Regions from separate parts of the Aeromonas sp. 25-248 genome, predicted to be linked through region 2. Evidence: predicted binding sites of a transcription regulator. Region 2 holds the regulator's gene; each other region holds the start of a gene.
What was found. Region 2 encodes sigma-54, which starts transcription at its own class of promoters, with help from an activator protein. Its sites were predicted from a motif close to TGGCACNGTTTTNGCTT; they were not measured.
Positions count from the first base shown of each region.

Region 1: fliE (flagellar hook-basal body complex protein FliE) is a predicted target of sigma-54. The motif match lies at 1,958-1,974, and genes of this name have one in related genera.
Region 3: ACVDHI_RS03345 (FlgO family outer membrane protein) is a predicted target of sigma-54. The motif match lies at 1,645-1,661, and genes of this name have one in related genera.

Region 1 covers NZ_JBRKTB010000004.1:75,942-79,215, reverse strand. Annotated here, with positions in the region: gene fliF (flagellar basal-body MS-ring/collar protein FliF) at 1-1,545, opposite strand, end outside; gene fliE (flagellar hook-basal body complex protein FliE) at 1,601-1,918, opposite strand; gene ACVDHI_RS08320 (hypothetical protein) at 2,048-2,434, opposite strand; gene befA (beta cell expansion factor BefA) at 2,574-3,274, opposite strand, start outside.
Region 2 covers NZ_JBRKTB010000008.1:13,345-16,618, reverse strand. Annotated here, with positions in the region: gene rapZ (RNase adapter RapZ) at 1-65, opposite strand, end outside; gene ptsN (PTS IIA-like nitrogen regulatory protein PtsN) at 106-552, opposite strand; gene hpf (ribosome hibernation promoting factor) at 555-842, opposite strand; gene ACVDHI_RS12700 (RNA polymerase factor sigma-54) at 863-2,302, opposite strand; gene lptB (LPS export ABC transporter ATP-binding protein) at 2,368-3,093, opposite strand; gene lptA (lipopolysaccharide transport periplasmic protein LptA) at 3,106-3,274, opposite strand, start outside.
Region 3 covers NZ_JBRKTB010000001.1:723,835-727,108, reverse strand. Annotated here, with positions in the region: tRNA gene ACVDHI_RS03355 (tRNA-Arg) at 216-292, opposite strand; gene ACVDHI_RS03350 (flagellar assembly protein FlgT) at 343-1,494, opposite strand; gene ACVDHI_RS03345 (FlgO family outer membrane protein) at 1,760-2,380, shown strand; gene ACVDHI_RS03340 (LPP20 family lipoprotein) at 2,469-2,894, shown strand.

The sequences.
Region 1 (3,274 bases), on a different contig from region 2:
GGCCTGGGCGGCCAGCAGGCTCAGTTCGTCGTCGCCACCCAGCACGGTGTGGTTGTCGAAGTCCAGCTCCCCTTCCGGCTTGGCGTCCGGGTAGAGCAGGCGCTTGAGCATGGGCCGCACCACGGTGACGATGAGCACTATGATGACCAGCACGGAGGCGGCGATGCGCACCGCGCGCCAGAACCAGGGCTGCTCGTAGAGGGGGATGTCGGCCACGGTCTCGAGTTCCGGGCGGTTGAACGGAATGGCGACCACCTCCAGGGTATCCCCCCGGGTCACGTCAAAGCCCAGACCGCCGCTCAGCAGACGGCGCAGGGTATCGAGTTCGGCCTGGCTGCGGGCTTCCCGGGTCACGGCACCGTCGGCGCCGGGGATGGCCTTGTAATCTACCGCCACCGACACCGTCATGCGGCGAATGCCGCCCTGCTGGCGCCGGATGTGGCTGACGGTGGTGTCCAGCTCGAAGTTGCGGGTCGCTTCCTTGCGGGAACGGCCGGAAGAGGCGGTTCCTTCCCCGCCGGCAGCCTGCTCGGGAATGTTGGACGCAGCGGGCGGCTGGTTGGAGAGGGCGCCGGGTACCCCGCCGTTGCTGCCGCTGGCGCTGTTCTCTTCCATGGTCATTTCGGAGCGCACCGCCGGCAGGTCCGGGTTGTAGGTCTTGCGGGTCTGCTCCTGCTGGGAGAAGTCGAGGGAGAGATCCACCTCTGCCGTATAGTTGTCGGCCCCCAGCACCGGGATCAGGATGGCGTCAATTTTTTGTTTGTATTCGAGCTCCTGCTTCTGCTGCATCGCAAACTCCTTGCGGGTCTGGGCAGAGAGGGGATCCTGGGAGCCGGAGTTGAGCAAGCGACCGTTCTGGTCGGTCACGGTGACGCGGGTCGGCTCCAGACCGTGAACGGCGGAGGCGACCATGTCGACGATGGAGTCCACCTCACCCTGGCCCAGGGCGTTGCCCTTGAGGCTCAGGACCACGGTGGCGCTGGGCTTGCGTTCGTTGCGGGCGAACACGTTGTCTTTCGGGATAGCCAGCAGCACCTGGGCCTTGGCGACGTTCTGGAACTGCTCGATGGCGCTCGCCAGCTGACGCTCGCGGCTCAGTTTCAGGCGCTCGCTCTCCATGCGCTGGCTGACGCCGAAGCTGGAGTCCTTGAGCAGGATGGCTTCGCCGTCGTTGCTGGCGTCGCTGTTGTTGGCCAGACCGGCGCGGGTCAGGCGCAACCGGATGTCCGCATAGTTTTCGGCACTGACCAGCACGCTCTTGCCATCCACCTGATAGGGGATCTTCTGCTGATCCAGGTAATCCAGGGTGGAGACCAGCTCCTGGGTGGTGAAGGTGCCGAGGGGACGCATCTCCGGCTCCTTGCCCCACAAGAGGATGAAGACAGCGATGGCCAGACAGATGGTCAGCCCCAGGATCAGGGTGATCTGGCGCAACACATCGGTGTTGGACAGGAAGCCCAGCGCCGAGCTCTTCTGCTCGTGCTCGTCGAGGGCGGCCGCCCCCTCGTTGTTGATCAGCAGATCGCCGTTTTGATCAGTTGCCACGGTTTATGTCCTTGTTGCTGACATCTTCATGATGCTCGGTCGCCATGGGCCCGAGTTACACCGGCATGTTCATGATGGTCTTGTAGGCATCGACCATCTTGTTGCGCACCTGCACCGTCGCCTCGAAGGCGATGGAGGATTTCTGGCCGGCGATCATCACCTGGGAGAGATCCACCGACTTGTCGCCGAGATCGAAGCGGGTACGCAGATCGTTGGCGGTGCCCTGCAACTCGTTGACGTTGTCCAGGGCCTGTTGCAGCATCTGGCCGAAATCCGAACTGACCGGACGACCGGGCTGGGTCAACGGCGTGGCACCGGCTTCCACCTTGAGGGCCTGCATCTCTTGCATCAGGCTGCTTGCGCTAATTTCCATCTTCCCTTCCCAGACAAATCATTGACACTGACTGGCTTGAAGCAATAAAGGTGCCAACCAGAGCGAGATCTCGAGATCAGGGATAAAAGAGGGGCGCGATCAGGCCGGCGGGCACCGGCCATCCGGGGATCAGGTTGCAGAGCCGGGGGGATCGCCCAGCAGCAGCCGCAGGTAACTCAGGTGCAGATCGTAGTGCTCGCCTGCAGGCAGCTTGGCCAGCACCTCGTCGCGCAGGTAGCGGGCCTTCTCCCCCGCCTGCTCGGGGGCCACCAGCCCCACGCTCACCAGCCTGGCGATGATGGCATGGGAAAGCGCCAGGCTGGCCTCGTCGGCCTCCCCCCAACCGAAGGATGCCCCCTGATCACTCTGTGTCAGGCAGGGCTCGAGCGGTGCTACCAGATCCTCCCAGACCCAGAACGCGGCCGGGATCCCCTCCTGCAGGCGCAGATAGATGCTCTGCTTGTCCCACTCCCGGCGGTGGGCAGCCATCCGCTCCTGTTCGGCCTCATGGGTCATCTTGCTCTCCTTGTCGCTGGACTCTGTACGGCGCCCATGAAAAAGAGGGCCCAAGGCCCTCTTTTTACTGCAAGTCCCGACAATTAAACAGAGTGCACCTCGATCTCCTCCAAGAAAAAACGAGTCAGATCGGCAGGGATCACTTGTTCAGGTCATCATCCAGCCAGTACTTGGAGCCCGAGATGTTGGCGTCAAGCAACAGCCCCTTCTCGCCAATCTGGTAGATGGCCATGCCCCCATTGTATTTGGCGGTGAGCTCGGCGCTCTCCTTGCCCGCCACGGCGCCCACCTCGGAGGTGGCTTCCCACCCCTTGCTGACGAAGGCATCGAACCTCGCCTTGTCTTCGAACAGGATCACCTGCTGGTAGAACTTGCCGCCGATCCCGGCCGCAAGACCGGCACCGAACATCTTCATGTAGGTGTGCTTGCCACTGGTGCGATTGACGGCCACCCCGGCCCCCTGATTGGTGTGGATCATCAGGGAGAACTTGCGCGAGTCGAACACCGCATAGCCATAAGCCTTGTCAAACAGCAACTTGGCCGAGGGCTGTTCGTTGAACAGCCGCACCAGGGCGGTATCGGCCATGGTATCGAGGGCGGTTCTCGCCTCCTCCGGGGTCTTGGGCTCGAGCATGGTGTCGAGCTTCTTGTCGGCGGCGGTCAGCCACTCCTTGCCGGTGGCCGCGCTCTCTGCCGTCCAGGCCCCCGCCTTGTTGTAGGCCTCGGCCCCCCAGCTGGACACCGACTCCCAGGTCTCCTTGGAAAAATCGGTGATCCCCTTCCACGCCTCCTTGCTGGTATCGCTCACCGCGGTACCGAGTTCGGAGGCGGCCTCCTTCA
Region 2 (3,274 bases):
TCGAGCACCCTCAGGGCCACCGTCTTGCCGGAGCCCGAACGACCGCTTACTACTATTAACTGCATCTTGTCCCCTCACGCCAACGTGGCTGTGTCAGACCCGGCCTCAGGCCGACGTCATGATCTGATAGAGTTCTTCGTCGCTGGTCGCCTGGCGCAGCTGGCGGCAGACGGCCTTGTCACCCAGTTTGGATGCCATCAGGGAAAGAGTCTTGAGGTGCTGCTTGCACTCGCTTTCCGGCACCAGCAATGCAAAGAGCAGGTCAACCGGTTGATTGTCGATAGAATCGAAAGGGATGGGCTCGGAGAAGGTCATCAACACGGCGGTCGGCGCGAAGGCGTCGTCAATCCGGCCGTGGGGGATGGCGATACCGGCTCCGATCCCGGTACTACCCATCTTTTCTCGCGCCAGCAGGCTTTCAAACAGGACCTGGCGGGAAGCGCCGAGGCGCTCTGCGGCCAGTTCACTGATGATCTCGAGCGCGCGTTTCTTGCTGGTACAAGGGACCGCACTCTTGGTGCAGTCCCGACTCAGTATGTGTTCAAGTTGCATAGTTATTTTTGATTTAACTTATCTTTGTGCTTGATGATCTGCCGATCCAGTTTATCCAGCAGGGTATCAATCGCCGCATACATGTCGGCATGCTGCGAATTGGCGAACACCTCTCCCCCGCTGACATGCAGCTTGGCTTCGGCGATCTGGTTCAGTTTTTCGACGCTCAACACCACGTGTACGTTGTTGATATGGTCAAAGTGACGCTCGAGTTTGGCAAATTTGTTGTTCACATAATCACGCAGAGCTTCGGTAATCTCGACATGGTGTCCGGTCAGGTTAATTTGCATAACGTCTTCCTTTTGTTTGCCTAAACCAGGCGTTTGCGCTGATTGGATGGCGGGATCAACAAGGATTCACGGTACTTTGCGATCGTGCGTCTCGCCACCATAATACCCTGTTCGGCCAGCAAATCCGCGATCTTGCTATCACTAAGCGGCTTGGCGGGGTTTTCCGCCGTCACCAGCTTCTTGATCAGGGCGCGAATAGCGGTCGATGAGCACTCTCCTCCTCCCTCCGTATTGACGTGACTGGAGAAAAAAAACTTCAGTTCAAAAATGCCGCGGGGCGTATGCATGTACTTCTGGGTCGTGACCCGTGAAATGGTCGACTCATGCATCTCCACCGCTTCCGCGATGTCGTTGAGTACCATGGGTTTCATGGCCTCTTCGCCGTACTCGAAAAAGCCCTGCTGCTGCTCGACGATGCAGCTGGCCACCTTGAGCAGGGTGTCGTTACGACTCTCCAGGCTCTTGATGAACCACTTGGCCTCCTGCAAATGAGAACGGATGAACTGGGTATCCGTGCTGCTGCGGGCATTGCGCGCCATGGCCGCATAGGCCTCGTTGACACGGATGCGCGGAGCAGAATCCGGATTGAGTTCAACCACCCACTTGCTACCCTTCTTGACCACGGACACATCCGGGATCACGTACTGGGATTCACTCTGGATGATGCCGTTGCCGGGTCTGGGCTCCAGTTGCTGGATGAGATCCAGCACCTCCTTGAGATCGCTCTCCTTGAGGCGGGTCTTGCGAGCCAGGGTGCGGTAGTCGCGATTGCCGAGCAGGTCCATGTGTTCGCGGATCACCTCTCTGGCTTCGTCGAGCCAGGGCAGGTCCGGCGAATACTGGCCGAGCTGGATCAGCAGACACTCTTGCACCGAACGGGCGGCGATGCCGACCGGATCGAAATGCTGCACCCGCTTGAGCACGGCTTCTATCTCATCCAGTTCGACTTCTACCTCCTCGCTGCTGACTGCAGCCTGAATATCCTCGAGGGTGGCAGTCAGATACCCGGATTCGTCGATAGCATCGATGATGGCAAGGGCGATGGCAGCATCCACATCACTGAACGGGGTGAGCCGCATCTGCCACAGCAGGTAGTCCTGCAGGTTCTCGGTGGTCTCCCCCTGATAGACGCTGTCTTCCCCGTCATGGATGGGGCCTGCACTCTGGGCCGTACCGGCCGAGTAGACCTCGTCCCAGGTGGTGTCCACCGGCAGTTCATCCGGCATGCTCTCCTGGGCCATGGCATCGCTGGAGTCGAGTTGACTGGCGTCCTGTGTCTCTGTCTGACTGGTTTCCTGCGCCTCGTTCTCCTCTTGCTCCAGCAAGGGGTTGTTGTCGAGCGCTTGCTGAATTTCCTGCTGGAGTTCCAGGGTGGAGAGCTGGAGCAGACGAATCGCTTGTTGTAATTGTGGCGTCATGGTCAGGGACTGACCGAGACGCAACTGTAATGTCGGCTTCATCTACGTCGGGATATCCTTATGTTCAGCGAGGCAGTCACCTAACAAAAATGAGGGGTGCCCCCTTACTATAGACTGAATTGATCGCCCAAATAGACGCGCTTGACCTGCTCATCGGCGAGGATATCGGCCGGCGCGCCCTCGGCAATCATCTTGCCGTGGCTGACGATGTAGGCCTTCTCGCACACATCCAGCGTCTCTCTGACGTTGTGGTCCGTTATCAGCACACCCAACCCGCGTTCTTTCAGATGCTGGATGATCTTTTTGATATCGATGACTGAAATAGGATCAACACCTGCGAAGGGCTCATCGAGCAGAATGAATCTCGGCTCTGCCGCCAGCGCCCGGGCGATTTCCACCCGGCGCCGCTCCCCACCCGAGAGGCTCTGGCCCAGGCTGTCGCGGATATGGGTGATATTGAACTCTTCCAGCAACTGTTCGACCTTATCTTCCCGCTCTTCGCGGCTCAACCCCTTGCGGGTCTGCATGACCCCCATCAAGTTGTCGAACACCGACAGGCGCCGGAAGATGGAGGCCTCCTGAGGCAGATAGCCGATGCCATTGCGGGCACGGATATGCATGGGCTGCAGGCTGATGTCCTGCTCGTCGATGGTGATGAGGCCGGCATCCCGCTGCACCAGGCCCACGATCATGTAGAAGGAGGTCGTCTTGCCCGCGCCGTTCGGGCCGAGCAGGCCCACGATCTGGCCCGTTCCCACCTCCAGGCTCACATCGCTGACCACCATGCGGCGCTTGTAGCTCTTTTGCAGACCCGTTGCTTTTAACACTGCCATGGCTGTTGTTTCCTACTTCTTCTGATCGGCGGGTTTGTCAAAGTTCTCCACCTGATCCGGCAGGAACACCGTCTTGACGCGCTGGGTGGGCCCCTTGCTCTCGGCAATCATCTTCTGCTTGACGATGTCGTAGCGAATGAGATCGCCGGTCACCTGGCTGTCTTCCTGCTTGAGCTGGCCA
Region 3 (3,274 bases), on a different contig from region 2:
AATGCAGACATTCAGCCTGCTAACTCATGGAGGTGATGTAGGTTTGAAAGTTTATTGAATAGGAATTATTTGCTATTAAGTTCTCATTATTTTAAGGGGCGTTACAGCATGATGGTGTTGTGCAATGAACTGCACTGGAGGGGTATGGAGAGGGGTACGAGGCCAAAAACGACCAAGGGGTTAGCACCATGACGACGCTAACCCCTTGTTTTGTATGGCGTTCCCGACTGGAGTCGAACCAGTGGCCTGTCCCTTAGGAGGGGACCGCTCTATCCTGCTGAGCTACGGGAACCTTGTGGCGGGCATTATACAAGAAGCATTGTGCTTTTAAACCCTTGATTCCTATTCCAATACGGCCAGGTCACCGATTTGGACATTGAACGGCGAATATTTGTTCTGACTGCTGATGATGGCGCCATCCTCAAACACCTGCACCACCTCGAACAGACCGTCTGCGGGGTTGCGCATCACCCTGGACTTGCCATAGGGGTCGACGAAGTCGGCGCTGTGCTGGACCCGGAACTGGTCCCCGAGCTTGACCCCGTTGCGGCGGCCCAGGTTGATGTGGGGGCCGCGCTCGTGCTGGGCCACGATCCGGGCGGTGACGGGGGCACAGGCGAGTTCGGCGGCGATGTCCTGGGCCGCCTCCTTCAACTGGTAGCCCACCTCCTGGCCAAAGCTCGACTGCCAGAACTGGCCGCCGCTGCTGCCCACCTGCTCCCGCTTGGAGAAGGTCCAGTTGGCGCGGCCCTTGTACTCCTTGCGGCCGAGCAGGCTGCCGTTGATGCCGTCGAACAGGTAGAGCTGCATGGAGAAATTGCGCACGGGATCCTCATACCAGCTGGTGAGGGCGTTGCCCTGGGGCTCGAGGGAGAGGTCGTCGATGCTGCCGAGCACCAGATACTGGCTGTCGGTGCGCAGGCTCAGGGCCTTGATCTCCTCGAGGGCGCTGCGATCCCCCTGTTGCAGATGGAGAGGATCGATGCGCAGGTTCTCGTCCAGCCACTGGCGCGCGACCACCTGGGGCGTCGTCGCCAGGGTTTCAAACAGCCGGCGGGAGAGATCGGCGGGCATGTCGTCCAGGGCACCGGTGCTCGCCTGGTCCGGGTAGCGCATGCGCAGACGCACCAGCGTCAAATCCTTGGCGTAGTGCTGGGTCTGGCAGATCTGCCGCTCCGCCTGGATGTCGGCCACGAGGGTGATGTACATGCGGCCGTTGCGCACCTCTTCGCGCTTGAGGCGGTACTGGCGGATGTCGCCGCCGGAGCGGATCTGGATCTGCTCGGAGCGCAGGCTGCCGTTTTCCAGGCGCTGGATGCTGGAGACGGAGGCACCGCTGGCCAGCAGCGCCTGGCGCAGGGCATCCCGGGTCGCCTGCTCGCGGGCGTAGACCTCGTCGCCCCCCAGAATGGCGGCACTGCCCTGGGCCTCGATAAGTTCGGCCCTGGCCGACAGGCTGGCCAGCAGCAGGGTGAACAGCAGCGAAACTTTCATAACAAACACCTTGAGTGGGCGACCCCGCTGCCGCCGGTGGGGCGGGTCAGGGATCCTGGACACAGATCCGGTCTGGACCGGAGCGGGTGACCAAATAAAAGCAAGAACCATGCCTTCTTCCCCGGCCGGAGCCCGCGCGGCGGGCTCCGGTGGCACAGTGCGCGCCTTTGCCCGGGGATCATCGAGGATCCTGCGCGCATTCCCGCCTCAAGTGTTGGCGGTTGCGACCGATAACAGGTCAGGTGCAGATACAGGAAAGGTATCCATGAAGAGAGTTATCACGGTGCTGGCGGTGGCGCTGGCATTGGTCGGTTGCGGGTCGGCCGACCCCATCAATCGGGAGCTGGGAGACCCCCGCCAGGCGGCGAAGGGGATGGAGCTCAACTGGCTGGTGGCCCGCATGACGGATCAGCTGATGGAGCGCAAGTCTCTCACGACCCTGACCGAGCCCATTGCGGTCGCCTCCTTTGTCGATCTCGACACCCTGAAGGACACCAACTGGATGGGGCAGCAGATCGAGGAGAGCTTCATCTACGAGCTGAACCGGCGCGGTGAGGTGGTGGTGGACTTCAAGACCACGGGCAACATCCAGGTGACCCCGCAGGGGGACTTCGTGATGAGCCGCAACTACAAGGATCTCTCGTCCCGGCTGCCCATCTCCCGCATCCTGACCGGCACCTTCAGCCGCAATCAGCAGGGGATCCTGGTCAACGCCCGCATCATCGATCTGCGCACCAAGATGGTGGAGACCACGGCCCAGAGCCTGATCCCGAAACAATATTTGTCCGGTGCCAGCAACTCCTTTGGCCGGGCCTCCATCAATCGCGGTTACCTGATGCGGGGGGGCCAGAGCCCGTCCGGCCATCTGGTCAACCTGACCCCTTGAGGTGGCGCGTCATGAAGCGTGAAGCGGGCTGGCTGACATTGAGCCGTGAAACATCGGGTGTGGTGAACAGGAAAACGGGGAAACAGCGATGAAAATCTTGTTGGGTTGCCTGATGGCCATGTTGCTGACGGCGTGCAGTGGCAACCGGGTGGTGAACTATGACGTGGGCGAGAAGCCCGATGACTTCCCGGTGCTCAAGGCGGTGGGGTATGCGGTGATCGACATCCAGCCCGGTCCCTCCCAGTCCGAGAAGATGTTGCAGGCGATCCGCGCCTCCAAGATGGACGCCTACCGGGAGCTGGCGGAGCAGCTCAATGGCCAGCAGGTGCGCGGCCAGAGCAGCTACAAGGACCTGACCCAGACCTCCAACTCCCTGGATGTGTCGGTGGCGGGCATGGTGCGCGGTGCCCGGGTGGTGGCGACCTATCCCCGTGGCAACACCTATGCCACCGAGCTGGAGCTCGATACCCGCAACCTCTATCACCTGAACCAGCTGATGGCGGGCCAGTTCTAGGGCGGGTCCGGGGGGCGCCGGCATGAGCCCGGCGATCATCACGGCACAGACAAAGGCGAGCGCAGGCTCGCCTTTTTGTTTGGTCGGGAAGGGGCTCGGATCTGCGGGGAATAACCGGGTTGGTGCCTTGGACTGCATTGGGCCTGGGGAGGATAACCGGGGTTGGCGTCTTGGGGGGAACTGGTCTTCGGCAGGAGAAACGGGGTTGAGGTGCCGGGCGGGATCCGGCCTGTGGCGAGGAAACAGGGGGCTGAAGTAGAACAAGAGGTGCCCGGGGGTCGGAATGGCGGCCTTTTTTGTTTAGGGAAATCTAACGATATGGTCATATCGTTAAATAAAGCCAAACGATAGATAGGCCCGGCAGGCGGCAAAAGGGGGCC